2 regions of the Achromobacter sp. 1011791174 genome follow, and region 2 is predicted to be linked to the other one. Evidence: riboswitches for the same ligand, from Rfam matches in the RefSeq annotation. Region 2 holds a riboswitch; the other holds the start of a gene.

Region 1 (8,780 bases), on a different contig from region 2:
ATGGCAGCTTGCAGACCAGGGCGGGCACCCACTTGCCACGGATGTCCACCTCGACCGTGTCGCCGGGAGCCACGCCCACGGGCAGGCGGGCGAAGCCGATGGACACGCCCAGCGTGGGCGACATGGTGCCGCTGGTCAGCTCGCCCGCGCCCTGCTTGGCGCGCACGGCCATGTGGGCGCGCATCACGCCGCGCTCCTGCAGCTTCAGGCCCAGGAAGGCGGCCGGGGTGGCGAATTGTTCCAGCGCGTCGCGGCCGATGAAGCGGCGCTCGGCGTTCTTCAGCGACACCGTCCAGGTCAGGCCGGCCTGGTCGGGCTGGATCAGCTCGTCCATGTCCTGACCGTAGAGATTCATGCCGGCTTCCAGGCGCAGCGTGTCGCGCGCGCCCAGGCCGCAGGGACGCACGCCTTGCGCCGCCAGGTCGCGCCACAACGCGACGGCCTGCGTGGCGGGCAGCACGATCTCGAAGCCGTCCTCGCCGGTGTAGCCGGTGCGGGCCACCAGCGTGTCGTCGCCCACCTGGGCGGCCACGAAGGGCGTCAGCGGTTCGCTGGCGGCCTGCCAGGCCGGACGCGCGGCCCAGACCTTGGCGCGGGCGTTCGGGCCCTGCACGGCGATCATGGCCAGGTCGCGGCGCGGCGCGATGGCCACGTCGAACTTGCCGGACTGCCGGACGCGCTGCATCCAGGCGATGTCCTTGTCGGCGGTGCCGGCATTGACCACGACGCGCCACTCATCGGCGGCGAAGAAATAGATGATCAGGTCGTCGATCACGCCGCCCTGCGGATTGAGCATGCAGCTGTACAGCGCCTTGCCCGGCACGGTCAGCTTGGCCACGTCGTTGGCGACCAGGCGTTGCAGGAAGGCGAAGGCGTCCGGGCCGGTCACGTCGACGTTGAGCATGTGCGAGACATCGAACATGCCGGCGTCCTGGCGCACGGCGTGGTGCTCTTCCAACTGCGAGCCGTAGGCCAGCGGCATGTCCCAGCCGCCGAAGTCGACCATTCGGGCGCCGGAGGCGATGTGTTCGTCGGCCAGCGGGGTGCGTTTGAGGGTTGCGGACATGCGCGGGAACTCCGGAGCGGCAGCGTTGCCAGGGTTGCGGAAAGCCGCCAGCGGACACGCGTCCACGGCACGGCTGAATCTTCCGCCCCTCTGTCCTTTTGCCTGAGAGTTGCCCCGCGTGGCGGGTGTGCACCTTCGGCGCCTGGGCTGCCCGCTACGTCCCCATTCGGGACGGCCTGAAAGGCGCGGCGCCAGGTCTCTCCAGAGTGCTGTTTTGCCGCGTCGACCGAAAACCGGGACAGGGCAAGCATGGACGGTATGGGTTACCTGAGCGATTCCGGGCGAATTGCGCCTTCGGCGGCGGCCAGCGTGATGGCCGCTCTCTCCCGCAACATGCGTGACAGCGGCGCAAGCATACATCGAAACCCCGGGCGCCGGAAAGCGAGGAAACCCGGCAGTCCGCGCGCCGTTCGGGCGGCCGCGACAGACCGGGAGCAAGCCGCCGCCACTAACCCAGCGCGGTGTCCAGCAGCATCATCAGCACGAAGCCCAGCATCAGCCCGCCGGTGGCATGGACCTCGTGTCCCTTGCGGTGCGATTCGGGAATGATTTCATGGCTGATGACGAACAGCATGGCCCCGGCGGCAAAGCCCAGTCCCCACGGCAGCAAGGCCGCCGACCAGCCCACCACGGCAGCGCCCAGCACCGCGCCCAGCGGCTCGACCAGGCCCGACAGCATGCCCAGCGCCACCGCGAAGGCGCGCTTGTAACCGGCGGCCATCAGCGCCACCGCCACCACCAGCCCTTCGGGAATGTCCTGGATGGCGATGCCGGTGGCCAGCGCCGTGCCGCGCAGCGGGTCGTTGCCGGCATAGCCCACGCCGATGGCCAGCCCTTCGGGCAGGTTGTGCAGCGTGATGGCGAACACGAACAGCCAGGTGCGGCGCAGGCGATGCGCCTCGATGCCTTCCCTGCCCTTGATGAAATGCTCGTGCGGCAGGCAGCGGTCCATCAGCAGCAGCACCGCCGCGCCCAGCAGGATGGCGGCGCCCACCAGGATGCCGGCGCCCCAGGGGCCATGCCCCAGCTCGCCCGCCGCGGCGATGCCGGGCGCCACCAGAGAGAAGGCGCTGGCGGCCAACATCACGCCGGCGCCAAAGCCGTACAGGCTGTCCTGCACCTTCTGCGGCAAGGTCTGGGCGAACAGCACGGGCAGCGTGCCCAGCGCGGTCGCGGCGGCGGCCATCATGCCGCCCAGCAGCGCGTCGGCCACGTGCGGCGCGCGCACGTCCAGGCAGACCCAAAGCTGGTACAGGGCCAGGCAGGACACCAGCACGGCCAGCGTCCAGATGCTGACGCTGGTGGCGGCCGGCCGGATCCGGTGTCGGCTGAATGTGTTCATGGGCGCCTCGCTGGCCTAACCGCGATCAGCCCACGGCGGCGGCGTAGCGGCGCGCCACCTCGGACCAATCGATCACGTTGTAGAACGCGCCGATGTACTCGGGACGGCGGTTCTGGTACTTCAGGTAGTAGGCGTGCTCCCATACGTCCAGGCCCAGGATCGGGGTATTGCCGTGCATCAGCGGGCTGTCCTGGTTGGCGCTGCTCTCGACCACGAGCTTGCCGGCCGGCGTCACCGACAGCCAGGCCCAGCCGCTGCCGAAGCGGGTCAGCGCGGCCTTGGTGAAGGCTTCGCGGAAAGCGTCCAGCCCGCCGAGGTCGGACGCGATGGCCTGCGCCAGCGCGCCGTCGGGCGCGCCGCCGCCGCGCGGCGACATCACGGTCCAGAACAGGCTGTGGTTGGCATGGCCGCCGCCATTGTTGCGCACCGCCGCGGTGATGGCGGCGGGCAGCTGGTCCAGCCGCGCCACCAGCGACTCGACCGGTTCATCGGTCGACAGGCCGGCGCCTTCCAGGGCGGCGTTCAGGTTGTTGACGTAGGTCTGGTGATGCTTGCCGTGATGGATCTCCATCGTCAGCGCGTCGATGTGCGGCTCCAGCGCGTCATAGGCGTAGGGCAGCGCGGGCAAGGTATGGGCCATCAGATGTCTCCGTCAGATCGTCCCTCGGTGGCGGGAACGAATCACTATCAAAAACACAAATGATATTTATTTTTATTTGATATCACAACGGGATTGTCACAATCCGCGCGATAAGGCCGGCCTATCGCCGCCGGACGCGCGCCCGGCAGCGGCCGTCCGCGGCCTCCCGGCGCCGCCCGATTCCGTCCGCTACAGCGCCTTGCCGCAGGCCACGCCCGAGGCCCAGGCCCACTGGAAGTTGTAGCCGCCCAGCCAGCCGGTCACGTCCACGGCCTCGCCGATGAAGTACAGGCCGGGCACGGTGCGCGCCTGCATGGACTTCTGGTCCAGCCCGCGCGTATCCACGCCGCCGCGCATGACCTCGGCCTTCTTGTAGCCGGCCGTGCCGCTGGGCGTCAGCGTCCATTGATGAATGTCCTGGGCCAACCCGCGCAGCGTCTTGTCCGGCGCATCGGCCAGTCTCAAGGCCGCCAGTCCGGGCTTGCCGCCCTGCTCCGCCAGCGCCAGCCAGGCGTCGGCCAGCCGCTTGGGCCACAGCCCGGCCAGCACCGTGTGCAGCTGCTGCCGGTTTCCGGACTTGGCATCCAGCAGCTCGGCGGCCAGGTCACGGCCCGGCGCCAGGTCCACCACGATGGGCTCGCCCGGCTTCCAATAGCTGGAAATCTGCAAAATCGCCGGCCCCGACAGCCCGCGATGCGTGAACAGCAGGTCTTCGAGGAATTCGCCGCGCGCCTTGCCCTGCCCCGTGGACAGGCTCACTTCCAGCGCCACGCCGGACAGCGCCGACAAAGGCTGCCATTGCGCCGCGTCGAAGGTCAGCGGCACCAGCGCGGGCCGTGGCTCGACGATTTTCAGGCCGAACTGGCGCGCGATCTTCAGGCCGAAATCGGTGGCGCCCAGCTGCGGGATCGCCATGCCGCCGGTCGCCACGACCAGCTTGGCCGCACGGATGAGGCCCTGGCTGGTGCGCAGCTCGAAGCCCTGCTCGCCGTGGGCGATCTCGGCCACCGAACAGCCCATGTGCCAGGCCACCCGGCCTTCGTCGCACTCGGCGCGCAGCAGCCCGATGATGGATTCGCTGGAATCGTCGCAGAACAGCTGGCCGCGATGCTTCTCGTGCCAGGACACGCGATGGCGCTTGAGCAGCGCCAGGAAATCCTGCGGCGTATAGCCCGCCAGCGCCGAACGGCAGAAGTGCGGGTTCTCGGACAGGAAGTTGGCGGGGCCGGCGCCGAGATTGGTGAAATTGCAGCGGCCCCCGCCGGAAATGCGGATTTTCTCGGCCAGGCGCTCGGCGTGGTCCACCAGGACCACGCGCAGGCCCCGCTGGCCAGCCACCGCGGCGCACATCATGCCCGCGGCGCCGGCGCCCAGCACGGCAACGTCAAACAACATCGGAGCTCCGGATCCTTGCGGGATCACTCTTCCTTCAGGCAGTCGACGTAGTAGCGCTTCTCGCCGTCCTCGCCCACTTCGTCGGCCAGGCCGTGGATGTAGGTCTCGAAGCCCGGGAAGCGCTCGTTGAACTCGCGCGCGAACTGCAGGTACTGCACGATGGTGCGGTTGAAGCGCTCGCCCGGGATCAGCAGCGGAATGCCCGGCGGGTACGGCGTCAGCAGCACGCCGGTGACGCGGCCTTCCAGCTTGTCGATGTCGACGCGCTCGACCTCGCGGTGCGCCATGCGGGCGAAGGCGTCGGACGGCTTGAGCGCCGGCACCATGTCGCTCAGGTACATCTCGGTGGTCAGGCGGGCCACGTCGCGTTCGCGGTAGGCCTCGTGGATCTGCTGGCACAGGTCGCGCAGGCCCATGCGCTCGTAGCGGCGATGCACCTTGCAGAAATCGGGCAGGATGCGCCACAGCGGCTGGTTGCGGTCGTAGTCGTCCTTGAACTGCTGCAGCGCGGTCAGCAGCGTGTTCCAGCGGCCCTTGGTGATGCCGATGGTGAACAGGATGAAGAACGAATACAGGCCGGTCTTCTCGACCACCACGCCGTGCTCGGTCAGGTACTTGGACACCAGCGCGGCCGGGATGCCGGTCTCGCCGAAGCTGCCGGACATGTCCAGGCCCGGGGTGATGATCGTGGCCTTGATCGGGTCCAGCATGTTGAAGCCTTCGGCCAGGTCGCCGAAGCCGTGCCAGTGCTCGTTGGACTCCAGGATCCATTCATCGCGGTTGCCGATGCCTTCGGACACCAGGCGGTTCGGGCCCCAGACCTTGAACCACCAGTCGTTCTTGCCGAATTCGGATTCCACCTTGCGCATGGCGCGGCGGAAGTCCATGGCTTCGCGGATGCTTTCCTCGACCAGCGCGGTGCCTCCGGGCGGCTCCATCATGGCGGCGGCCACGTCGCAGGACGCGATGATCGCGTACTGCGGCGACGTGGACGTGTGCATCAGGTACGCCTCGTTGAACACGTTGCGATCCAGCTTGCGGGTCTCGGACTCCTGCACGATGATCTGCGAGGCCTGCGAAATGCCGGCCAGCAGCTTGTGCGTGGAGTGCGTGGCGAACACCATCGCGTCTTTGCTGCGCGGGCGGTCCTGGCCGATGGCGTGCATGTCCTGGTAGAACTCGTGGAACGCCGCGTGCGGCAGCCAGGCTTCGTCGAAGTGCAGCGTGTCGACGTGGCTGCCGAGCTGTTCCTTGATCATTTCGACGTTGTAGATCACGCCGTCGTAGGTGCTTTGCGTCAGCGTCAGGATGCGCGGGTTCTTGTTGACGGCCTCGCGCGCGAAGGGATTGGCCTCGATCTTCTTGCGGATGTTGTCCGGGTGGAATTCTTCCAGCGGGATCGGGCCGATGATGCCCAGGTGATTGCGCGTCGGGCGCAGGAACACCGGGATCGCGCCCGTCATGGTGATGGCGTGCAGGATCGACTTGTGGCAGTTGCGGTCCACCACGACCACGTCGCCGGCGGCGACGTTGGCGTGCCACACCACCTTGTTCGAGGTGGACGTGCCGTTGGTCACGAAGTAGCAGTGGTCGGCGTGGAAGATGCGCGCGGCGTTCAGCTCGGACTCGGCCACCGGGCCGGTGTGGTCCAGCAGCTGGCCCAGTTCATCCACGGCGTTGCAGACGTCGGCGCGCAGCATGTTCTCGCCGAAGAACTGGTGGAACATCTGGCCCACGGGGCTCTTCAGGAAGGCCACGCCGCCGGAGTGGCCGGGGCAGTGCCAGGAATACGAGCCGTCCTGCGCGTACTTCACCAGCTCGCGGAAGAACGGCGGCGGCAGGCTGTCCACGTAGCTGCGCGCTTCGCGGATGATATGGCGCGCCACGAACTCGGGCGTGTCCTCGAACATGTGGATGAAGCCGTGCAGCTCGCGCAGGATGTCGTTCGGGATGTGCTCGGACGTGCGCGTCTCGCCGTACAGGTAGATCGGGATGTCGGCGTTGCGAAAGCGCAGCTCGCCGATGAAGGCGCGCAGGTTCTTGATCGCGCTGGCCACGTCCTCGGGCGAGTCCACGTCGAACTCTTCATCGTCGATCGACAGGATGAAGGCGCTGGCGCGGCTCTGCTGCTGCGCGAAGGAACTCAGGTCGCCATAGCTGGTCACCCCGATCACCTCGACGCCCTCGGCCTCGATCGCGGCGGACAGGGCACGGATACCAAGACCGGACGCGTTCTCGGAACGGTAGTCCTCGTCGATGATGAAAATGGGGAAGCGGAATTTCATGCAGGCGCTCCTGGGGCAAGGCAAACGGACGCGTATAAGGGACGCGAGTGTACTGCGGTAAATAAACCGCCTGGGGATAGGCGGCGCGTAAGCCCGCCGGGGTGCGGGAATGGCCGAATTGTAGGGCGCTTTTTCTTTCAGTCCCAAGGCAATCCGCCCCGGGGCGCTCGCAGCGGCCCGCGGGTGTTGCGCATATGCCCCGCCGGGCGCGCCAGCGGCGTCGCGGCAGGCCGCCGCGACGGCGGGAAAACGGGGATCTAGCGCAGGGTCAGGGGCTCGCCGGCATGCAGGGCCGCGATGAAACGTTCGAAGTAAGGCGGGATGGCCTCGGCCTGCCCGTAACGGATACGCCGCTCGACCTTGGCGATGGCGGCCAGGCAGACCTGGGCGCCGGACTCGCCGCAGACCAGCACCACCGGGTCCTCGTCGTCGCAGACTTCGTACAACCCGCCGTGCTCGCGCCGCGCCACCTCGTACAGGTAGGCGGCCGCGCCCACGGTCTGCATCGGCGTCAGGGCCAGCGCGCCGACGTGGGCGGCCTCGAGCGCGGCATCCAGCGCATGGATGCTGCCCGGCGTGTAGTCCAGCCCGGCGCCGTCCGAGCCGGCGGCCTGGACGAACTCCTGGGCGGCGGCGGCCACCCGCGCCACGAACTCCGCCTGGACTTCGTCGCGCCTGGCTTCATGGTTTGTCTTGAGGAAACCGAACATCGAGGGCTCCTTGGAGAAAACCGCTAGCGGCGTTGAAAACCATTATAGGCAAGCGTCCCCCTATACTGGATTGCCGCGCCGCAAGGCGTGCCCATTTCCCAACACCCCGCCATGCCCGATCCGCTGATACGACGATTGACGCCCACCGACGCCGCACCCTTGCGCCAGTTGCGCCTGGACGCCTTGCGCGAAACGCCTGAAGCGTTCGGATCGAGTTACGAAGAGGAACATACGCTCACGCTGGACGACATCCGCGCCTGGGTCGCCACCGACATCGAGAACGCCATGTTCGGCGTGTTCATCGACGGCGCGCTGGCCGGCATGACCGGCGTCGGCCGGCAGCACAGATTGAAGATGCGCCACAAGGCGCAGATCTGGAGCGTGTACGTGGCGCCGGCCGCGCGCGGGCGCGGACTGGCGCGCCGGCTGATGCTGGCCGCCATCGACCACGCCGGCGGCATGCGCGGCGTGCGCCAGCTGCAGCTGAGCGTCACGGCCGGCAATCTTGCCGCGCGCGCGCTGTACGAGAGCCTGGGCTTCGCGGAGTACGGCGTCGAGCCGGAAGGACTGTGCGTGAACGGCGTGATGCACGACGAAAGACTGATGACGCTGCGCCTGGCCGGCGACTGAGCGCCCTGCGGCGGCACACGCCGCTGGCGGCCTGCCGCAACTTCCCGCCCCTTGGAGCCGACGCTGCGTGGCGCCGTTTCAGCCCGAGTTGGCGCGCCGGCGCGCGCCGTAGGAACACACCTGGTTGCGGCCACCGTCCTTGGCCTTGTAAAGCGCCTGGTCGGCCGCCTTGATGACCGCCTCGGGCGCGCGCAACGCGTCGCCGCGCTCGGCCACGCCGATGCTGACCGTCACGCGCAACGGCCGCGTGTTGCGTCCGCCGCGGGCGCCACGGCGGCGCAAGCCCGCCTGGTCCGTCCGAGGACGGGCCGGCTTGTCGCGCAGGCGCATCTGGTAGGCCTCGATGGCGCGCCGCACGGCTTCCAGGTGCGGCATGCTTTCCGCCGCGGTCTTGCCGGGAAACACCAGCGTGAACTCCTCGCCGCCATAGCGGTAGGCATGGCCGCCGCCGGACACGCGGCGCAGTTGCGCCGCGACCATGCGCAGCACCTGGTCGCCCACGTCGTGGCCATGGGTATCGTTGAAGGCCTTGAAATGATCCACGTCCGCCATCGCCAGCGTATAGACCCGGCCCATGCGTTGCAGCTTTTCGTTGAGCGCGCGCCGGCCCGGCAGCCCGGTCAGCTCATCGCGGAACGCCATGTGGAACCCTTCATGGGCCAGCGAAATGGATAGCGAGGTCAGCGCGGCGGCCGACATCAGCGCCAGCTCG
Region 2 (21,114 bases):
CGAACAGCCGCCCGCGACCGGCGAGGAAAAAACGGCAACCCTAACCCGCTCGCCGCCGGGCCTGTTTGATCCGGATCAATGCTTGTAACATTTTTGCAATGCGTGGACCTGCTACCCTGCCCTGTCCGCCCCCTTCCATCACCCATTGCCCATGTGGTCACGCCTGAAACGCCTCTGCACCCGCCACCCCGCGCAGCCACCGGCCAGCCGCGTGCACGTCGACGACGCAGGCATCTGGCGCGACGCCGGCGCGGCGGGCGTGACGGAATTCTGGCCCTGGGCCAACGTGCGCGAGTTCGGCTTCCGCCTGCTGCTGGCGGGCTTTCCCGATCCCTGGAGCGGCGACTATCTGGAAGCCAGCTGGTTCATCCGCGTGCCCAGCGACGGCGGCGGCTTGCTGGCCGTGGACTTCGACGCGGACGCGCTGGATCCGGACCATCTGCCGCCGGCGCTGCTGCGCCGCCTGCCCGGCCTGGACCTGGCCGCGCTGCGCCAGGGCGTGGCGGCGGCGCGGCGCGCGCCCAGGGATGGGCTGCGCGAGGGCGAATGGCTGGCCTGGCGCGGCGCCGCCACGGACGCCGCGCCCTGACACCGCGCCAGCCCGGCGACCGCCGACGCGGGAACTAGGCGCGATCCAGCCCCTGCTTCAGGTCCGCGAGGATATCGTCGGGCGTCTCCAGTCCCACCGACAAACGCAGCAGTCCTTCTGACAAGCCATAGCGCTCGCGGTCCTCGGCCGAATAGCTGGCATGCGTCATCGACGCCGGATGCTGGATCAGCGTCTCGGGATCGCCCAGGCTGACCGCGATGCGCGCCAGCTTCAAGCCATTGAGCAGACGCCGGCCCGCATCCAGCCCGCCCTTCAATTCAAAGGCCACCAGCCCGCCGCCGGCCGATTGCTGGCGGCGCGCGATCTCGGCGCCGGCCGTGTCGGCCAGGCCCGGGTAGAACACATCGGCCACCGCCGGATGCTCGCGCAGCAGCCGCGCCACGCGCAGCGCCGATTCGCTGTGACGCTGCACGCGCAGCTCCAGCGTCTTCAGGCCGCGCAGCACCAGGAAGGCGGTGAAGGGCGACAGCGTCGCGCCGGTGTAGTAGCGCAGCCCTTGCAGGCGCACCGCGTCGACCAGTTCCTTGCGGCCGGCCACGGCGCCGGCCAGCAGGTCGCCATGGCCGCCCAGGTACTTGGTGGCCGAATGCAGCACCAGGTCGGCGCCCAGCGCCAAGGGACGCTGCAGCACCGGCGTGGCGAAGGTGTTGTCGACGATGGTCAGCAGGCCCTTGCCGCGCGCGATGGCCGACACCGCCTGGATGTCGACCAGCCGCAGGTTGGGATTGGCCGGTGTCTCGAAATACACGGCGCGGGTCTTGGGGCCGATGGCGGCGGCCACCGTCTCCGGGCGCGTGAAATCGGCGAACACCGCGCGCACGCCGAAACGCGCCAGGCCCTGCGTGAACAGCGTGAAGGCCGTGCCGTAGACGATCTGGTCGACCACGATCTCGTCGCCGCTTTGCAGCAGCGAGAACAGCGTGGCCGAGATCGCGGCCATGCCGGACGCGGTGACGACGGCGGCCTCGGCGCCCTCCAGAGAGGCCAGCCGCTCTTCCAGCAGGGCCTGCGTGGGATTGCGCGTGCGGCCATAGACGTAGCCGCTGCGCTCTCCCAGGCGGATCTCATCGAAGGCCTCCAGGCTTTCCTGCGTGTAGGTCGAGGTCAGGTAGAGCGGCGGCGACAGCGCGCCCTGCTCTTGCAGCGGGTCATAGCCCAGGTGGATGGCGCGCGTGGCGAAGCCTTGCTGCGAGTGATCGGTCATGACGGGACTCCTGTGTGGTCCATGTTGATCGAAGACGCGGCCATGGCCGCGCCGGAAAGTGCTGCCTGCCGCCGTGGCGCGCCGGCGCCGCATTGACGCCGCCGCGCGGCGTTGTTACATTTTGAGATCCCCCACGCATTCCCAACCGGCATCCCATGAACCCGCAATCCGGGCCCATCCAGGCTCCAAGCCAGGCGCCACTGTCCGCGGCGGCGCAGCGGCGCGCGGGCTGGCTGCTGCCCCTGCTGCTGGCCTGCGCGGTCTACATGGCCGAGGGCACGCTGCGCATGCTGCTGGCGCGCCAGCCCGCTACCAGCCTGGAAGTGCTGGGCATGTTGGCCTTGCCGCCGCTGCTGGTCTGTGCGCTGTTCTCGATCGGCAAGCGCTTCCGCGATCCCCGCCGCCAGCTGTACATCGTGCTGGTCGTGGGCCTGGTGATGCTGTTGGGTGATGCCGGCCAGGCCTGGAGCCGGATCGAGCAGAACCGCCAGCGCGAGCTGGCCAACGCCGGCATCCGCGACGCCATGGCCGTGCTGCGCCGCATGGCCGGCGGCGCGGAGAAACCCGGCGCGCTGCCCGACATCGATCCCACGCCTCGCGCCCACGGCGCCTACGGCGAGCTGGAGCGCGCGGTCAAGACCGTGGCCGGCCAGCGGCTCGCGCAGCACAAGGCCTACGTCAAGGATCTGGACGACATCGGCCTGCCGCGACTGTTCGATCCGGGCCGGCTGGCGCGCGACACGGGCCTGGTGGAAAGCCGCATGATTCTCGAACTGGCCGGCCGCCTGCTGCCGGCCTACCGCCAGCGCAACCAGCAGGCGCTGGACGACATGCCGGCGCTGATACGCGCGCTGGATATCGACGACGACGCCAGGACCCGCATGCTCGACGGCGTGGCGGCGCAGCGGCCAGCGCGGCTGCGCGACGTGAACCGGGCCTGGGACCTGGAAACGCGCATCCTCGACGAATTCGGCCAGATGATCACGCTGCTCGACGACAACCGCCCCTACTGGGTCGCGCGCGGCGGACAGCTGCTGTTCGAGCGCGACGACGACCTGGCGCGCTATCGGAAGCACCAGGCCCGCGTCGACGCCCTGGTCCGCGAACAGGACCAGTTGGGCGCGCAGCAACTGGCCAGCCTGCTGCCGGCCACCCTGCCCTGACATACGCCGTCGCATCGCCGCGTCAGCGCTTGTGGTCGGCGCGGCGCGACAGCCATTCGCCGGTGAACTGCACGATCGACACCAGCGCGATCAGGATCACGATCACCTCGAACATCACGCGCGTCTCGTAGCGCTCGTAGCCGTAGCGGATCGCCAGGTCGCCCAGCCCGCCCGCGCCGACCGCGCCCGCCATGGCCGAGGCGTTGATCATCGCGATCACGCTGACCGTCATGCCGCCGATGATGCCGGGCAAGGCCTCGGGCAGCAGTACGTGGCGCACGATGTGCAGGCGGCGGCAGCCCATGGCGCGCGCGGCCTCGACCAGGCCGGGGTCCACGTCGTTCAGGCTGACCTGCGCGATGCGCGCGAAGAACGGCACCAGGTTGGCCGACAGCGGCACGATGGCCGCCCAGGTGCCCAGCGTGGTGCCCACCAGCAGCCGCGTGAAGGGCAGCATGGCGATCAGCAGGATGATGAAGGGAATCGCGCGGAACGTGTTCACCGTGATCGACAGCGCGCGGTTCAGGCGCGGCTTCGGATACAGCCCGCCCGAGGCCGTCACGGTCAGCACCAGCGCCAGCGACAGGCCCAGCGCGATGGCGATCACGGCCGACACGCCCACCATCGCCAGCGTCTGCAGGAAAGCCTGCAGGTATTTATCAAGCATCGGCAGCGACATAGCCCAGCACCTCGATCTGATCCGCCGCCAACGCGGCGCGCGCGGCTTCCTGCCGCAATATGCCCGCGGGCACCGACACCAGCAGGCTGCCTTGCGCGTGGCCGCCCAGCCGGTCCAGCCCCCCATGCAGCAGCGTGGCGCCCGGTCCCAGCGCGGCCAGCGCCGCCAGGGGCACGCCCTGCGCGCGGCCGGCGCCGGTATAGCGCAGCCGCAGCACGCCGCTGGCGCCGGGCCCTTGCGGCTCGGGCGACAGGCGCGCGGCCAGGTCGGCCGGCAGGTCGTGCTGCAGCGGCCGCAGCAATGCGCGCGTGGCCTCGGCCCTGGGATCGCCGAACACGCGCCAGACCTCGCCCTGCTCGACCTTGCGGCCGCCGTCCAGCACCAGCACCTGATGGCAGATCTCCCGGATCACCGCCATGTCGTGCGTGATCAGCACCACGGTCAGGCCGAGCTTGCGGTTGATGTCGCGCAGCAGCGCCAGGATGGATTGGGTGGTCTCGGGATCCAGCGCCGACGTGGCTTCGTCGCACAGCAGGATCCGCGGCTCGTGCACCAGCGCGCGGGCGATGCCGACCCGCTGCTTCTGGCCGCCGGACAGCTTGGCCGGATAGGCATCGGCCTTGTCGCGCAGGCCCACCAGGTCCAGCAGCGCGTCGACCCGGACGCGCGCGGCGGCGGGCTTGACGCCGGCCACGCGCAGCGGCAGCGCCACGTTCTCGGCCACGGTCTTGGCCGACAGCAGGTTGAAGTGCTGGAAGATCATGCCGATGCGGCGCCGCAGCGCCACCAGCCCGTCCTCGTCCAGCTGCCCGACATCGGCGCCGTCGATCAGCACGCGGCCGGCGCCGGGGCGCTCCAGCATGTTGATGGTGCGCAGCAAGGTGGACTTGCCCGCGCCGCTGCGGCCGATGATGCCGAAGATCTCGCCGCGCGCGATGGAAAAGGACACGTCCGACAGCGCCGCCACCGGGCCTTGCGGCCCCTGGTAGCGCTTCTGCAAGCTGTCGAACACGATGTGCTCGCGGTCGCGCGCCGCCTCGGGCGCGCTGGCCGGGGCCGCGCCGGCCAGCGGCTCGGCCAGGGGAAGTTCGTAGTGCTTCATGATGGATCGCGCCAGCCGGCGTCAGAACACCGGAATGACCGAACCTTCGTACTTGCTCAGAATGAACTGGCGCACTTCCTCGGAATGGTAGGCCTTGACCAGCTCCGGCACCCACGGCGCGTTCTTGTCCTGCTCGCGCACCACGATGATGTTGACGTAGGGATTGTTTTCCTTCTTCTCCACGGCGATGCCGTCGCGCGTGGCGATCAGGCCGGCCTGGTAGGCGAAGCTGTTGACGATGGCCGCCGTGTCCACGTCCGGCAGCGAACGCGCCAGCACCACCGAGGCGCTCTCGACGAACTCCAGTTTCCTGGGGTTGGACGTCACATCGGCCAGCGTGGCCGTGCCGGTGAACGGATCGAAGCCATCCTTGAGCGTGATCAGTCCCTGGTCGCGCAGCACCACCAGCGCGCGCGTCTGGTTGCTGGGATCATTGGGGATGCCGACCTTGGCGCCGGGCGGCAGGTCCTGAAGCGACTTGTACTTCTTCGAATAGAAGGCGATGGGCGAGATCAGCGTATTGGCCACCGGCACCAGCTTGTAGCCGCGCTGCTTGATCTGGTCTTTCAGGAAGGGAATGTGCTGAAAGGAGTTGGCTTCCAGGTCGCCGTTGTTCAGCGCCTCGTTGGGACTGGCGGTGCCGGTGATCACCACCGGCTCGACGGCCAGGCCGTTCTTCTTGGCAACCCGCGCCACCACTTCCCAGATCTGCTCGTCCACGCCGCCGCGCACGCCGACCTTCAAGGGCTTGGGATCGGCCGAGAAGGCCGGGCCGTGGAACATGGCGGCCGAGGCCAGGATCGCGCCCAGCAAGCGCTTGAAAAACCGCCCGCGCGCCGAGCGCGCCGCGTGCGCTTGCCGCTCTCCGACGGGCTGCGTTTCGTCCTGGGCCAGTCCGGCGATGAAAAAACGGGTAGTCATGATGGAATCGCCTCTAAGTCTGTGCAGTTATGAGAGTGAGACGATTCTAGGGACGCGCTTATCGCGGGCGAACGAATACTTGGTTGAGTCCTTATTACACGGGTGTTTCCATATGGCGCGGGCGCATATGCCGGCCCATTGCGGATTGCGGCAAGCAGCCTGGAGGCGCCACACGCGGACGCGGCCGGACCGCGCCGCTCAGAACGGCTTGACCACCGCCAGCGTGACGATGGCCGCGGCCGCCAGCACCGTGAACGGCGCATACAGATCCAGCGCCGGCGGCCGTCCGCCGGCGCCGCGCGCCATGCGGCCCAGCGCCGCGCTCTGGATGCCCAGCAGCGCCGACAGCACCGCCGCGATGCCGATCTTGACCCAGATCCAGTTCATCGCGAACCAGCCCAGGCTCATGGCCAGGTGCAGGCCGACCAGCCAGCTCAGGGCCATGGCCGGCGTGGTCACGAACAGGGTCCAGCGGCGCAGCGCGCCCAGCATCTTGCGTTCCTTGGGCGCCTCGCCTTCCTGCGGCTGGGACGTCAGCAGGAACAGCGACACGAACAGCGAGCCGCACAGCCACGCGGCCACGGCCGCGACATGAAGCATTTTCAGGAGTTGGTAGGTCATGCGCGGATTATCGCCGCAGGCACACGCGGCGGCGCGCCGGTGGCGTCGCCCGAACCGCGACGAATTGTCGCGCCCCGGCGCCGCAGCCCGTAGCCGCTACGCGGTCGAGGCCGGCCGCGCCGTCAGCGGCGCCGCGCCATCGGACGCTTCGGCCGCGCCGGGCGCCGCCTCGGCGGCCAGGCTGCGCCGGTAGCTGCCGCAGCCCATCGCCAGCAGGACCACGCAGGCCACCGCCGCCGCGCCGATCATCGCGGACAGCGACTGCCCCACCGCCGCCGGATCGCGGAACCAGCGGTCGGTCAGCAAGGCCACCGCCGTGGTGCCCAGGCCCAGCCCGATCAGGTTGGAGATCAGCAGGAACAGCGCCGAGACCTGCGCGCGCAGCTGGTTGGGCGGCAGGATCTGCATCGCGGCCGTCGACGTGGGCATGGGAAAGGACGCGAAGAACATGGCCGGCAGGAGCAGCCCCACCGACAGCCACAGCGAATCGACCTGCGTGAACGCCACCGCCGGCGCCGCCATGCAGGCCGCGCCGATCACGCCGGCCCGCAGCGGCGCGTCGGCATGGCCGCGCCGCGCCAGCGCATCCATCAGCCAGCCGCCGCAGAACACGCCGGCGGTGTTGGCCGCCAGCACCACCGCGCCCAGCATGTAGCCCGCCTCGGTCGGCGACAGGCCGAACTTGCGCATGTAGAAGGCCGGCGTCCAGCCCAGCAGCGCGAACAATGCCATCGCGTAGAACGAGAACCCCAGGAAGTGGCAACAGAAGGTGCGCCGGTGCCGCGCCAGGAAGCGGAAGGTGTCGCCGATGGCGGGCTTGCTGGCGCGGCCGTCGGCGCCCAGGCGCAGGCCGCGCCGGCCGGGATCTCGCACCGTCAGCAGAATCAGCAGCGCCACCAGCAGGCCCGGCAGCCCCACCACGAAGAACGTCACCTGCCAGGGCCGCAGCGCGCCCAGCAGCGGCAGCGCCACGGTGTCCACGCTTTTCAGCAGGTTGATCACATAGCCGCCGATCAGGAAGGCCAGTCCGCCGCCGATGAACGAGCCGATCGAATACACGCCCACTGCCCGGCCCAGCCGGTCGCGCGGGAACATGTCGCTCAGCATCGAGTAGGTGGCGGGCGACAGCGCCGCCTCGCCCACGCCCACGCCAATGCGCGCCAGGAACATCTGGGCGAAGTTGCGCGACAGGCCGCAGACGGCGGTCGCCAGGCTCCAGAAGGCCACGCCGATGGCGATGATGCGCGGCCGCGAATAGCGGTCGGCCAACAGCGCGATGGGGATGCCCATGAAGGCGTAGAACAGCGAGAATGCCAGCCCGTGCAGCAGGCTGAACTGCGTGTCGCTCAGGCCCAGGTCGCGCTTGATCGGCTCGATCATCAGCGCCAGGATCTGCCTGTCGACGAAGGAAAATATGTACGCTAGCATGCAGACCAGGACCACGTACCATTCGTAGGCGTAGCGGCGCGCGGGCGCGCTGTCGGGGATATCGCCAGTCATGTCTTTTCCCTTGCGTGGCGGCGCTGTCGCGCCAGCCTTGTTCCGGCCGGCCGCGCATCGCCTGCTTGTGTGCGCCAGGTCCGGCCGCCGCGCGGCGCCCGTCCTGGAGTTCCCAGGCCGGCCCGGCGGGCGCGGCCTGGTCCGTCAGTTGTAGGCCTTTGCCGGGCGCGGCTCTATACGGGGCGCGCAAGCACTGTTCCCGGGGCGCAGGAAAGCATGTTCCAAGACTCGATTCCGCTGCAACGCCATTGCCTGCTCGACTCGGCCAACATGGCCGAGATCCGGGATCAGGTCAGCCATCACCTGTGGTCGCACCAGATGCGCGTGCCTCAGGGAAATCCCTTGCAGTCGCGCCTGTACGGCGTGTATTTCGGCAGCGCCGCGCTGTTCGACCTGCGCTATGGCGCCGAGGTCGAGATCGACGCCGGCGATATCGCCAGCTATTACCTGGTGCGCGCCACGCTGGCCGGCAGCGGCATGGTCGAGCTGGGTCGCCGCAGCGCCGCCATCCGCGCCGGCAGCCTGACCGTCTCCTCGCCCTCCGAACGCAGCCTCATCCGCGTCGGCAGCGACTGCCGCAGCCTGATCCTGCGGGTGGAGCGGCCGGCGCTGGAACGCCGCCTGCAACAGCTGCTGGAGCGTCCGCTCAGGGCGCCGCTGGTGTTCGACGTGGACGTGGCCGAAGGTTCGTCGGGCATGGCGGCGGTGCGCCAGACGCTGGACTATCTGTGCCGGCTGCACCAGGACCCCGACATCGACCGGCTGGCGCCGGCGCTGGCGGCGGGCTTCCCGGACTACCTGATGTCATTGCTGCTGATGCAGCTGCCGCACAACTACAGCGACGCGCTGCGCGCCGAGCGCCGGCAGCCGCTGCCGCTGCACGTCAGGCGCGCGCGCGACTACATCGAAAGCCATCTGGACGAAGCCGTCACCCTGGCGGAGCTGGCCGCGCTCTCCGGCGTGTCCACGCGCACCCTGCAGAACGGCTTCGCGCGCTTCCTGGGCCAGAGCCCCATCGACTACATCCGCGGCCTGCGGCTGGCGCGCGTGCACGCGGCGCTGGAACAGGCCGGGCCGGGCGACAACGTCACCGACATCCTGCTGCGCCACGGCGTGACCAGCTTCGGCCACTTCGCCAGCCACTACCGCAAGCGCTACGGCTGTCGGCCGTCGGACACGCTGCGCGGCCGCTAGCGCCGGCACGGGCCGCCGCCCGCGCCTGGGCTCAGCCGCCGGCACCGCGATGGCGGTATTCGCCCGGCGCGCCCAGCACCGCCTGGAACTTGCGGGCCTCGCCCGAATAGGCATGCTTGGCGGGTATGGTCAGCGTGACGCCCGACAGGCCGTTGCGCTTCGGTCCGCAGGACCAGAAGCCGTTGGAGATCTCGGCGTAAGGCACCCGGGCCACGACGCGCGGCGGCTGGCCGGACTTGGCGCCGCCGGACCTGGCATCGGCCAGCCACTCGATCCAGACGCGGCAGCTGACGTGCTCGAAACCCACGTTCTCCAGGATCACCCGGTAAGTGCCCTTCGCATCGCCGGAGCGCCAATGCCCGCCCTCCAGCGTCGCCACGAGCTCGGCCTCGTCCAGATTTGTGTCGGGACTGAGATCGGCGCTGGCATCGGCTCCGGCAACGGCGGAAGCCGCCAGGAACGAAAGGCTCAATAGCGCTGCGGCAAGGATTTTCATGATGCTGACGACCTGTTGGAAAGCGATGTCGAGAATTGGAGCATGCGCCCGCCGTGGTTTGTAGCACACCGCCAGGCCGGCCCGAATCCCTTGCCGGAATGGAACGGCGCTTGCGCGTTCGGCGCAGACCGGCCGCCATCCGCGCCGCTAGGATCGTCGCATCGTCATCAAGGAGCACGATCATGCGCGTCACTGTCATCGGAGGCGGACACGGCTGCTACGCGGCCGCCGCGGACCTGCACGAAAAAGGCCACGAGGTGCGCTGGTGGCGGCGCGACGCCGAGGCCAGCGCCGCGCTGGCCAAGGCCGGCGGGCTGGAGGTCACCGACTATCGCGGCACCCGCCGCATCGCCATCGGCGACGGCCCCGGCCAACTGCGGCTGGCGCGCGAACTGCGCGACGCGGTCCAGGGCGCCGAGCTGATCGTCATTCCGCTGCCCGCCACCACGCACGACGAGCTGGCGCCCCGGCTCGCGCCGCTGCTGGAGGAGGGGCAGGTGGTGTTCCTGCCGCCCGGCACCTTCGGCTGCCAGCTGTTCGCGCGCGCCCAGCGCCAGGCCGGCAACCGCGCGCAGGTCGCCTATGCCGAGACCGGCACCCTGCCCTACCTGGCGCGCAAGCACGGCCAGCGCGTGGTCATCAGCGGCTACGCCACGCGCCTGCCCACCGGCGTCTTCCCCCTTCGGCTGGCCGATGCCGCGCTGCGGCGGCTGGCCCAGGCCTATCCCAGCGTGGAGCCGGCGGGCGACGGCCTGTCCGGCGCGCTCATGAATGCCGGCCCCATCATCCACCCGCCGCTCATCCTGATGAACGCCGGTCCCTTGCAGCATTTCGAGCGCTGGGACATCCACAACGAAGGCACCCAGCCGGCCATCCGCGCCGTGACCGATGCGCTGGACGCCGAGCGCGTGGCGCTGCGCGAGGCGCTGGGCTATGGCGCGCCGCATTTCCCGCTGGCCGACCACTACGCCAAGGAAGGCGATGAATGGATGTACGGGCGCGGCGCCCATGGCCGCCTGACCGACAGCGGCGACTGGCGCGAGACCATCGACCTGCACCGCCACCGCTACATGCTGGAGGACACGCGGCTGGGGCTGTCCTTCCTGGTGTCGACGGGCCGCTGGGCCGGCGTGCCCATGCCGGTGGCGCAGGGCCTGCTGGCCCTGGCCTCGGCGCTGACCGGGCGCGACCTGTACGCCGAGGGCCGCACGCTGGAGAACCTGGGCCTGTCCGCGCTGTCGCGCGCCGACATGCGCGCGCTGCTGCAAGAGGGCTATTGAGATGGCCGCCCCCTTGTGCGTGATCGGCGCCGGCCGCATGGGACAGGGCATCGCCGCGTCCTACCTGATCGCCGGCCTGGAGGTGTCACTGATCGACCTCAAGCCCCGCGCCGCCGATGAACAGGCGCGCGTCCACGACGCGGCCCGCGCGGCCGTGCGCGCCGAGCTGGGCATGCTCGCGCGGCTGGGCGTGCTGAGCGAGGACCAGGCCGACGCCGCGCTGGCCCGGCTGCGGCTGCGCGCGAGGGACGATGCGGCCGCCGACCTGCGCGCGGCGCGCGCGGTGTTCGAGGCCGTGCCCGAACGCCTGGACGCCAAGCGTGACGCGCTGCGCTGGCTGGACGAGGCCTGCCCGGCCGACGCCGTGGTGGCATCGACCACGTCCACCTTCCTGGTCACCGAACTGGCGGCGCTGACGGCGCATCCGGAACGCTTCCTGAACGCGCACTGGCTCAACCCGGCCAGCCTGATCCCGCTGTTGGAAGTCAGCCGGGGCCCCGCCACCCGCGATGCCGCCGCCGACCAGCTGCTGGAGCTGCTGCGCATGGCGGGCAAGACGCCGGTGATGTGCGCGCCGTCCGCCGGCTACATCGTGCCGCGCATCCAGGCGCTGGCCATGAACGAGGCGGCCCGCATGGTCGAGGAAGGCGTGGCCAGCGCCGAGGACATCGACACCGCCGTGCGCCTGGGCTTCGGTTTGCGCTTCTCGGTGCTGGGCCTGCTGGAATTCATCGACTGGGGCGGCGGCGACATCCTCTACTACGCCTCGCGCTACCTGGCCGGCGCGCTGGACCCGCGCTTCGCGGCGCCGGACGTGATCGCGCGCAACATGGAACAGGGCCGCAACGGCTTGCGCGACGGCCAGGGCTTCTACGACTACGCCGGCGTGGACGTGGACGCGTATCGGATGCAGCGGCTGGAGCAGCTGCGCGACCGGCTGGCGCTGCTGGGCCTGCTGCCGCGCTGCGGCTCGGCGCTGAACGGGGCCGGCGCCGGCGCGGCGCCGGCCGCCTGACCGGAGACCGTCCGGCGGACCGGCCTAGGCAGCGCCCGCCGCCGCGACTGCCCCACGCGCCTGCTCAACGGCCTCCCGTCTCCAGCGCATCCAGCACCTCATAGGCCAGGCGCACGCGATCGGCGTTGGGATAGTTGCGGTTGGCCAGGATCACGATGCCGATCCGGCGTCCCGGCACGAAGGCGACGTAGGCGCCGAAGCCATTGGTGGCGCCGGTCTTGTTGATCCAGGCGTCGGCGCGCGGCGCCAGCGGCGGACGCAGCGCGCGCACGTCGTGCGTCTCGAAGGCGACCGTGTTGAAATTGCCTTCCAGCACGGTATCCAGCGGCGCCGGATAGCGATACTGCTCCCACACCAGGTCCTGCGTCATGCCGCCCAGTTCGAAGTAGCCCCGGTGCGTGTCGGCGATGGCCTGATCCAGCTTGGCGTCGCCGCTGGTGCCGCCCAGGTTCAGTTCCACGAAGCGCAGCAGGTCGCGGGCGCTGGTCTTGACGCCGTAGGCCTCGTCGGCCAGCACGCCGGGACTCACGCGCACCGGCTGGTTGCGCTTGTCGTAGCCCTGCGCGTAGCGCGCCATCTGGTCGGCCGGCACCTGCAGATAGGTGCTGGGCAGGCCCAGCTTGGGCAACAGCGTGCCCTGCATCAGCGGCACATAGGCCTGGCCCATGGCATTGGCGGTGGCCACGCCCAGCATGCCGATGCTGGGATTGGCATACGTGCGGCGCGTGCCCTCCGCGTAGCTGGGTTGCCAGGCCTGCAGATAGGCCATGAGCTGGGCGCGGTCGCGCACCGTGTCAGGCACCTGCAGCGGAAAGCCGCCCGCCGTGTGCGTGGCTAGGCCCAGCAGCGAGACCTTGCCAAAAGCGCTGCCCGCCAGCTCGGGCACGTGGCGCTCGACCGGATCCGCCAGCGACAGCCGACCCAGCGCCTGCGCATAGGCGGCCAAGGTGGCCGAATAGGTCTTGCTGATCGAGCCCACTTCGAACAGCGTGTCGTTGGTGACCGGGACGCGCGTCTCCCAGGATGCCAGGCCGAAACTGTAGAAATGCTGCTCGCCCTGCCGGGTCACGGCCACCGCCATGCCGGCGATTTCATGCTGCTTCATCACCGTCAGCACGGCCGCGCGCACGCGGGCGTCGGCGTCGTAGATGGGGGACAGCGCCGACGCGGGCAGCGATGCGGCAAGGGCAACGGCCAGCAGGCAGCGGCGGAACAAGGCGGACAGGCGCATGGAGAACTCCCGGAAAACAGCGCAAGCAAGGCGGGCGGGGCCAGGCGGCGGCGACCGGCATGCCGGCGCGCGCCCCGCGCGAACCCAGGATGGTAGCGCCGCCACGCCCATACTGGTACTAACCCTGAATTCCAGGACGCGAAATATTTGGCTATCCTGCCACGGTCGTAGCAAACACCCCGCAGAAGAGACTCGCCCCGGCCCGGCCGCGCGGCGGGCGCCGACGGAGCAACCGCCCCGGAAACTCTCAGGCAGACAGGACTGCGCGGTGTAGACGATCTGGAGAGAGGCGCATTGCGCGCCCACCGAAGGGGAACCCCGGCACGCGCCGGGCAAAGCTCTCAGGTACCGGGACAGATGGGGTGCAGCGGCCGGCCGGCCGTCGCCACGCCATCTGGAGCAATCATGCCCCGCATCGCCATCATTGGCGCCGGTATCACCGGCGTCACGTCCGCCTACGTCCTGCGCAAGCAGGGTTACGACGTTTCCGTCTACGACCGCCAGCGCTATCCCGCGATGGAAACCTCCTACGCCAACGGCGGCCAGCTGTCGGCCAGCAACGCCGAGGTCTGGAACAGCGCCGCCACCGTGCTCAAGGGTCTGCGCTGGCTGGGCCGCAGCAACGCGCCGCTGCTGCTCAATCCGCGCTTCAGCTGGCACAAGTATTCCTGGCTGCTGCAATTCATGCGCCAGATCCCCAACCACCGCCGCAACACCATCGCCACCACCCGGCTGGCGATCGAGGCGCGCCAGCACCTGTACGACATGGCCGAGGCCGAAGGCATCGACTTCGACCTGGAGCGGCGCGGCATCCTGCACATCTACCACGACGCCGCCAGCTTCGAGGCCGCGCGACGCGGCAACGAGCTGCTGCGCGAAGGCGGCCTGGAACGCTACGCGGTCACGCCCGAGGAGGCTCGCGACATCGAGCCGGCGCTGCAAACGGCCTGCCACGCCGGCTTCTACACGCCGTCCGACGCCACCGGCGACATCCACAAGTTCACGCGCGGGCTGGCCCAGGCCTGCGAGCGACTGGGCGTGCGCTTCGTGCAGGACGCCGACGTCGCCGCGATCGCGGCCGACGGCACGGGCTACGCGCTGGACCTGGCCGGCACGGACGGCGGCGACGACCGGCACCAGGCCGACGCCGTGGTGGTCTGCGCCGGCGCGGCCAGCCGACGCTTCGCGCGGCAGCTGGGCGACACGGTCAACATCTATCCGGTCAAGGGCTATTCGATCAGCGTGCACCTGGACGACGCCGCCAGCCGCGAGGCCGCGCCGCGCGTCAGCCTGCTCGACGAGGCCGCCAAGATCGTCACCAGCCGGCTGGGCGACCGCTTCCGCGTGGCCGGCACCGCCGAGTTCAACGGCTACAACCTGGACATCCGCGCCGAACGCGTGCAGCCGCTGGTGGACTGGACCCGCCGCCACTTCCCCGGCGTCAGGACGGCGCGCGTGGTGCCCTGGTGCGGGCTGCGCCCGATGACGCCGGACATGATGCCGCGCGTGGGTCCGGGCAAGCGGCCGGGCGTGTTCTACAACACCGGCCACGGCCACCTGGGCTGGACCTTGTCGGCGGCCACCGCGCAATTGCTGGCGGCTAGCGTCGGCGAACGGTTGCGGCCGCACTGAGACGACGCGGACGCGGCCGCAACCGGCGGACCGCCGTTCGCCGCCAGCGGCTCGCCGCCCGTCGCCTTGCGCTAGCGCGCCAGTCGGCGCATCGCCAGCGCGACGATCGCGGTCGAGGTCAGCTGCATGGCGGCGACCACGTACAGGCCGGCGGCCACGCCGCCGGTCCATTCCTTCATCCAGCCCATCATGAAGGGCGTGGCGAAGCCCGCCAGGTTGCCGACCGAGTTGATGAAGGCGATGCCGCCGGCGGCGGCCGTGCCGGTCAAGAAACCCGCCGGAATCGCCCAGAACACGGGAAACGCGCCCAGCACGCCGATGGCGGATACGCTTAGCGCGGCCATCGCCAGCACGGGATTGCCGATGTAGGCGGCGGTCAGCGCGAGCCCCGCCGCGCCGACCAGCGTGGCGCCGGCGCAATGCAGGCGCCGCTCGCCGGTCTTGTCGGAGTGCGCGCCGTTGAGCACCATCGCCACGGTGCCCAGCGTGAAGGGGATCGCCGACAGCAGGCCGATGTCCAGCGCGCCGCGCACGCCCAGCTCGCGCACCAGCGACGGCATCCAGAACGCCAGCGTGGCGTTGCCGCCGACGATGCAGAAGTAGGCGGCCGTGCACAGCCACAGCGCCGGCTGGCGCAGGGCCTGGGCGAAGCTGGCGTGCTTGCCGCCGTGGCGCTGCTCGGCCTCCAGCTCGGCTTCCAGCGCCGTCTGCTCGGCGGCCGACAGCCAGCGCGCCTGGCGCGGCCGGTCCGGCAGGTAGCCCAGCACCACGATGCCGGCGATCACCGAGGGTATGCCCTCCAGCACGAACAGCCATTGCCAGTTGCGCAACGGCGCCACGCCGTCCATGCCGCTCATGATGAGGCCCGCGATCGGACCGCCGACCACGCCGGCGATGCCGAAGGACGTCATGAACCAGCCGTTGATGCGGCCGCGCCGGCCGGCGGGGATCCAGTACGTCAGGTACAGCATGACGCCGGGAAAGAAGCCCGCCTCGAACACGCCCAGCAGGAAGCGCAGCAGATAGAACGAGAACGGCGTCGTGACGAAGGCCATGGCCATCGACGTTAGCCCCCACAGGATGGTGATGCGCGCCAGGGTCTTGCGCGCGCCGATGCGCTGCAGCAGCAGATTGCTCGGCACCTCGAACAGGAAATAGCCGATGAAGAAGATGCCCGCGCCCAGGCCGTACACGGCCTCGCTGAAACGCAGGTCCTGCAGCATCTGCAGCTTGGCGAAGCCGACGTTGACGCGGTCGATCCAGGCGAGCAGGAACAGGAAGATCAGGAAAGGAATCAGCCGCCACGCGACCTTGCTGTGCATGCGGGCGGAATCGACGGCCGGGGCATCGCCTCGGGAATGCTGCGGGGCCGGCTGTGCGGCGGGCTGCGGGGATACGGCATCCATGACTAGTTCCTTGGTGTACCGGACTGGGTTGGGGCCCAACCCGTTACAACCAGGCAGGGCGACGCATCAAGATTTTTAAATTTCTTATAAATATATTTTGAAGCATCGCAAAAATGCAGTAATCGGGACTTACCCGCAGTCGGACCCGCGGCGGGCCGAATCCGCCGCCGGTCCGTTCCCTCGACCCTCAGGCTTCAGGCCAGCAGATCCTTGGGCAGCGCCGCGATGAAGGACGCGAAGCTGATCGAGCCCTGGCCGGGACTCATGTGCCGCGTCATCAGCGTGGCGGCGCGGCCCGCGTCCTGGGCCTGGATCGCGGCGACCAGTTCGCCGTGCTGCGCCCACGAGGAAGCCAGGTGGCCGAAGGCCGAATAGGCGTGGCGGCGGTAGGCGCCGGTGCGCGAGCGCATGCGCAGGATCTCCTGGCGCAGATAGGGATTGCGCGCGCCCTGGTAGAGCGCGTCGTGGAAGCGCCGGTTGTGGTCCTGCCAGGCTTCCGCGTCCTCGCGCCGCGCCACCGCGCCGGCGCGTTCGTGGATGGCGGCCAGTTCCTCGCGCTCGGCCGGCGTCATGCGTTCGCAGGCCAGCCGCGCGCCGATGCCCTCCAGCTCGGCCAGCAGTTCCCACATCGCCAGCAGCTGCGCCACGTCCATCTTGGCCACCACCATGCCGCCGCGCGGCAGGCTGTTGAGCAGCCCTTGCGCCTGCAATTGCAGCAAGGCCTCGCGCACCGGCGTGCGCGACACCTCGTAGGTCTGCATCAGCTGCTGCTCGTCCACGGCGTCGCCCGGCAGCAGGCTGCCGTCGCGGATGGATTCCTCGATGGACAGGCGTATGCGTTCGGCGGCCTTCATCGCGGCGCTCCCGGAATCGAAAGGTTCAGGCGTGCACGGTTCGTCATATTATTTTCTTGACTTCTATAAATATATTTATGACACTGGAATCTTATTTTAAGACCTAAGCGTAGCAGGAGACACCCGTCATGGACGAGAAACGCAAGGAAGACTGGCAGTCCTGGGTCGAGCTGGCCTTCCTGAGCCACGGACTGGCCGTGCCGCCGGACGCGCAACGGGCCGTCGCCCGCACGCTGATGCGCCTGTCGGCCGTGGCCGCCGAGATCGCGCCGCGCGAGGACGGCCATGATTGACGCCTCTGCCTTCCTCTCCGTGGCCGGCGCGCGCGCGGCCTATCGACGCGCCGCGCCGCCGCTGCGCGACGCCCACGTCGCCGCCCTGGCCGCCGGCTTCACGCGCCGCGCCGCGCCGCTGGGCTGCGTGGTCCAGCTGTTCGCCCCCGCGTCGGCCCCCGCCGACGCGGACGGGCTGCTCGCCCGCGTGCCGCTGGCGCACAAGGACGCCTTCGACACCGGCCTGCACGCGCCCCGCCTGGGACGCCCGCGCGCCACGGGCGCGCCGCGCCCCGTCGCGGCCGTGCTGCGGCGGCTGGCCGAGCATGGCGCGCTGAACCTGGGCGCGCTGGCCATGGCGGAACATGCCTGCGGCGCCACGGCGGAGAACCCGCACGCGCCAGCCCTGATGAACCCGCTGGACAGCGCGGCGGCGGTCGGCGGCTCTTCCAGCGGCTCGGCGGTCGCGGTGGCGGCCGGCCTGTGCCCGGCCTCGCTGGGCACGGACACCGCCGGCTCGGTCCGCATGCCGGCCGCGACCTGCGGCCTGATCGGCCTGAAGCCCACGCCGGGACGCTTGTCCGCGCAAGGCGTGGCCCCGCTCGCGCCGACGCTGGACACGGTGGGCGTGATCGCCCGCGACGCACTGGACGCCGCCAGCGTCTTCGCGGCCGCCCTGCCCGCCGGCGACGAAGATCCCGGGTTGCCCCTGCGGCTGGACGCGCTGGAGCGCGAGCTGGCGCGCCCGCGAGATTGGCGTATCGCCAATGCGCTGCATGCGCAGGGGGAAGATCCCACGGTCGCCGCCGCGCTGACCGGCTTCGAGCAGCGCCTGCGCGGCGCCGCCAGGCTGAAGCCGGCCGCGCTGCCCGACCTGGACCGCCTGAACCGGCTGGCGCAGATCGTGCTGCACGCCGAGGCCGCGCTGGCGCTGGCGGCGGCCGTGCGCGGCGACCTGGACACGCTGGCCCCGTCGACCCGCGCCATCGCGCTGCCGGGCTGGGCCATGCCGGCCGTCTGGTATCGCCACGCGCTGGCGCAGGCGGCGCCGCTGCGCGCGGCCTTCCTGGCCGGCAGCCTGGGCGACGCCGACCTGCTGCTGGCGCCCTGCTTCCCGCAAGGCGTGCCGGACCGCGACGCGGTCACGACCTCCAGCCCCGCCTTCGACCCGCGCGCGCTGGCCGCGCTGCATCGCCATCACGCCTACGTCAATTTCCTGGGCCTGCCGGCGCTGGTGCTGCCGGTGGGCCTGGACGGCCGCGGTCGCCCCGTCAGCGCGCAGCTGATCGGCGCGCCGGGCAGCGAGGCGCGAATGCTGGCCTTCGCCCGCCAGTTCGCCCTGCCTCACTCCACGTTTCTGCAACGCTGACCCATGGGAACCACCATGTCCAAGATCACCGCCTCCCCCGCCCTGTCGCGCTTTCGCGTCCTCGACCTGTCGCGCGTGCGCGCCGGCCCGACCTGCGTGCGCATCCTGGCGGACTTCGGCGCCGACGTCATCCGCATCGAACCGCCCGCCGGCGTCGATCCCAACGAAGCCATGTTCGCCGCCGACCGCCACGGCGGCGACTTCCAGAACCTGAACCGCAACAAGCGTTCGCTGACGCTGAACCTGAAGAAGCCTGAAGGCCTGGCCGTGCTGCGCAGCCTGGTCGCCACCGCCGACGTGGTGGTCGAGAACTGGCGCCCGGACGTCAAGGCGCGACTGGGCCTGGCTTATGAGGACCTGCGCGCCATCAACCCGCGCATCATCCTGGCCAGCATCTCCGGCTTCGGCCAGGCCGGCCCTTATGCGGGCCGGCCCGGCTTTGACCAGATCATCCAGGGCATGGGCGGGCTGATGTCGGTCACCGGCCATGCCGGCGGCGGGCCGCTGCGCGCGGGCCTGGCCGTGGCCGACTGCGGCACCGGCATCTACGCGGCGGTCGGCATCCTGCTGGCCTTGCTGGAGCGCGAGCGCTCGGGCGAGGGCCAGTGGGTGCACAGCTCGCTGCTGCATACCCAGATCGCGCTGATGGACTTCCAGGCGGCGCGCTACCTGAACGAAGGCGATACGCCCGCACAGGCCGGCAACGACCATCCCACCAGCAGCCCCATGGGCCTGTTCGAGGCCAGCGACGGCGCCTTCAACCTGGGCGCCTCCGGCGAGGGCAACTGGAAGCGCCTGTGCGACTGCCTGAACGCGCCGCAGTGGCTGCAAGACCCGCGCTACGCCACCGAGAAGCTGCGCGTGGCCAACCGCGCCCCGCTCAACGAGGCGCTGGCGCGGCGCTTCCGGGAAGCCAGCGTGGCCCACTGGGTCGAGCTGCTGAACCGCGCCGGCGTGCCGGCCGGCCCGGTCTACACCATTCCCCAGGTATTCGAGGACGAGCAGGTGCGGCACCTGGGCGTGGCACAGTCGGTGACCGGCGACGATGGCCAGGCCTACCGCCTGATCTCGCAGCCCGTCACGCTGACGCGCACGCCCGCCGCCATCGCCCGGCCCGCGCCGGGCTGGGGCGAGCACACCGACGAGATGCTGGCCGAAGCGGGCTACGACGCCGCCGGCATCGCGCGCCTGCGCGCGGAGGGCGTGGTATGACCGGCGCGTCCTCGCCGGCCGGCGGCCAGCCCGCCGGCCACATCCAGGAAGCGCTGCGTGACGGCATCGCCACGCTGACGATCAGCAACCCGGCTCGCCGCAACGCCATGACGCTGGCCATGTGGCGGCAGCTGGCGGCCAGCCTGGCGCGGTTGCGCGAAGCGCCGGACCTGCGGGTGCTGGCCCTGACCGGCGCGGGCTCGCAGGCCTTTGTGTCGGGCGCCGACATCAGCGAATTCGACCAGGCCCGCGACAGCGCCGAGGCGGCCGCCGCCTACAACCAGGCCGTTGCCGAGGCACAGGACGCGCTGGCGCGCTTTCCGGCGCCCACGGTGGCGCTGATCCAGGGCGCCTGCATGGGCGGCGGCATCGGCCTGGCGCTGGCCTGCGACCTGCGCTATGCCAGCGCCAGCGCGCGCTTTCGCATGCCCGCCGCGCGCCTGGGCCTGGGCTATGGCTATGCCGACATGCGCCGCGTGGTGGCGGTGACCGGCATGGCCGCGGCCTTCGAGCTGTTCTACACCGCCCGCACCCTGGACGCCGAACAGGCGCAGGCCGGCGGACTGCTGCACGAGCGTTTCGCGCTGGACGATTTCGAGCGGCTCTCCCAGGCCCGCCTGCAACGCATCGCCGCCAACGCGCCCCTGTCCTTGCGGGCGGCGAAAGCGGCGATACTGGCATCCATGCGCGAACCCTCCGCCGCCGAACTGGAGACCATCGCCGCGCTGGTGCGCCAATGCTTCGACAGCGCCGACTACGCCGAGGGCCGCCGCGCCTTCGCCGAAAGGCGCGACCCCGTTTTCACCGGCCGCTGACGCCGTCCGGACTTGCCGACAGACATCATGAACAATCCCCGCATTCCCTTCCTGATGCCGCGCCAGCGCCCGCCGCTGGCCGGCCTGGACGGACGCCCCATCCTGGTCCACCTGGTCGTCAACGTGGAACACTGGCCGTTCGACCAGCCCATGCCGCGCACCATCCTCACCCCGCCGCACGGCATCGGCAACGTGCCCGACGTGCCCAATTTCAGCTGGGCCGAATACGGCCTGCGCTGCGGCCTGCCCCGCATGATCGACGCCATCGCTGGCCGAGGCCTGCCGGCCTCGGCCAGCCTGAACGCCTCGGTCATCGACGCCTATCCGGCGGCCGCCGACGCGCTGCTGCAGGCCGGCTGGGAATTCATCGGCCACGGCATCCACCAGCGCGCGCTGTCGCAGGACGGCGGCGTCGGGCAGGCCGAGGCCATCGCCGCCGCGCTGGACCGGATCGAGCGCTTCAGCGGCGCGCGCCCGCGCGGCTGGCTCTCGCCCGGCCTGCGTGAAACCAGCGAAACGCCCGACCTGCTGGCGCAGG

The links. A riboswitch is a leader RNA that binds a small molecule or an ion and turns the genes downstream of it on or off. The one in region 2 is predicted to bind glycine.
Region 1: linked by a shared signal. The riboswitch ahead of gcvT (glycine cleavage system aminomethyltransferase GcvT) and the one ahead of AC6LJ5_RS23385 (D-amino acid dehydrogenase) in region 2 are both predicted to bind glycine.

What each region holds. Positions count from the first base shown of each region.
Region 1 is NZ_JCBANH010000145.1:1,287-10,066, reverse strand. It holds gene gcvT (glycine cleavage system aminomethyltransferase GcvT) at 1-1,066, opposite strand, end outside; glycine riboswitch at 1,147-1,281, opposite strand; glycine riboswitch at 1,311-1,405, opposite strand; gene AC6LJ5_RS28895 (ZIP family metal transporter) at 1,515-2,408, opposite strand; gene AC6LJ5_RS28890 (superoxide dismutase) at 2,434-3,048, opposite strand; gene AC6LJ5_RS28885 (BaiN/RdsA family NAD(P)/FAD-dependent oxidoreductase) at 3,238-4,443, opposite strand; gene AC6LJ5_RS28880 (arginine/lysine/ornithine decarboxylase) at 4,467-6,728, opposite strand; gene AC6LJ5_RS28875 (hypothetical protein) at 6,986-7,438, opposite strand; gene AC6LJ5_RS28870 (GNAT family N-acetyltransferase) at 7,526-8,068, shown strand; gene AC6LJ5_RS28865 (GGDEF domain-containing protein) at 8,147-8,780, opposite strand, start outside.
Region 2 is NZ_JCBANH010000084.1:1,400-22,513, forward strand. It holds gene AC6LJ5_RS23320 (hypothetical protein) at 152-589, shown strand; gene AC6LJ5_RS23325 (trans-sulfuration enzyme family protein) at 624-1,814, opposite strand; gene AC6LJ5_RS23330 (hypothetical protein) at 1,970-2,977, shown strand; gene AC6LJ5_RS23335 (methionine ABC transporter permease) at 3,000-3,656, opposite strand; gene AC6LJ5_RS23340 (methionine ABC transporter ATP-binding protein) at 3,637-4,758, opposite strand; gene AC6LJ5_RS23345 (MetQ/NlpA family ABC transporter substrate-binding protein) at 4,780-5,541, opposite strand; gene AC6LJ5_RS23350 (CopD family protein) at 5,878-6,300, opposite strand; gene AC6LJ5_RS23355 (spinster family MFS transporter) at 6,397-7,800, opposite strand; gene AC6LJ5_RS23360 (AraC-like ligand-binding domain-containing protein) at 8,017-8,994, shown strand; gene AC6LJ5_RS23365 (hypothetical protein) at 9,026-9,490, opposite strand; gene AC6LJ5_RS23370 (NAD/NADP octopine/nopaline dehydrogenase family protein) at 9,673-10,770, shown strand; gene AC6LJ5_RS23375 (3-hydroxybutyryl-CoA dehydrogenase) at 10,772-11,785, shown strand; gene ampC (class C beta-lactamase) at 11,850-13,016, opposite strand; glycine riboswitch at 13,189-13,290, shown strand; glycine riboswitch at 13,294-13,375, shown strand; gene AC6LJ5_RS23385 (D-amino acid dehydrogenase) at 13,422-14,648, shown strand; gene AC6LJ5_RS23390 (MFS transporter) at 14,720-16,054, opposite strand; gene AC6LJ5_RS23395 (GntR family transcriptional regulator) at 16,249-16,908, opposite strand; gene AC6LJ5_RS23400 (hypothetical protein) at 17,037-17,201, shown strand; gene AC6LJ5_RS23405 (amidase) at 17,194-18,549, shown strand; gene AC6LJ5_RS23410 (CaiB/BaiF CoA transferase family protein) at 18,565-19,761, shown strand; gene AC6LJ5_RS23415 (enoyl-CoA hydratase) at 19,758-20,576, shown strand; gene AC6LJ5_RS23420 (polysaccharide deacetylase family protein) at 20,604-21,114, shown strand, end outside.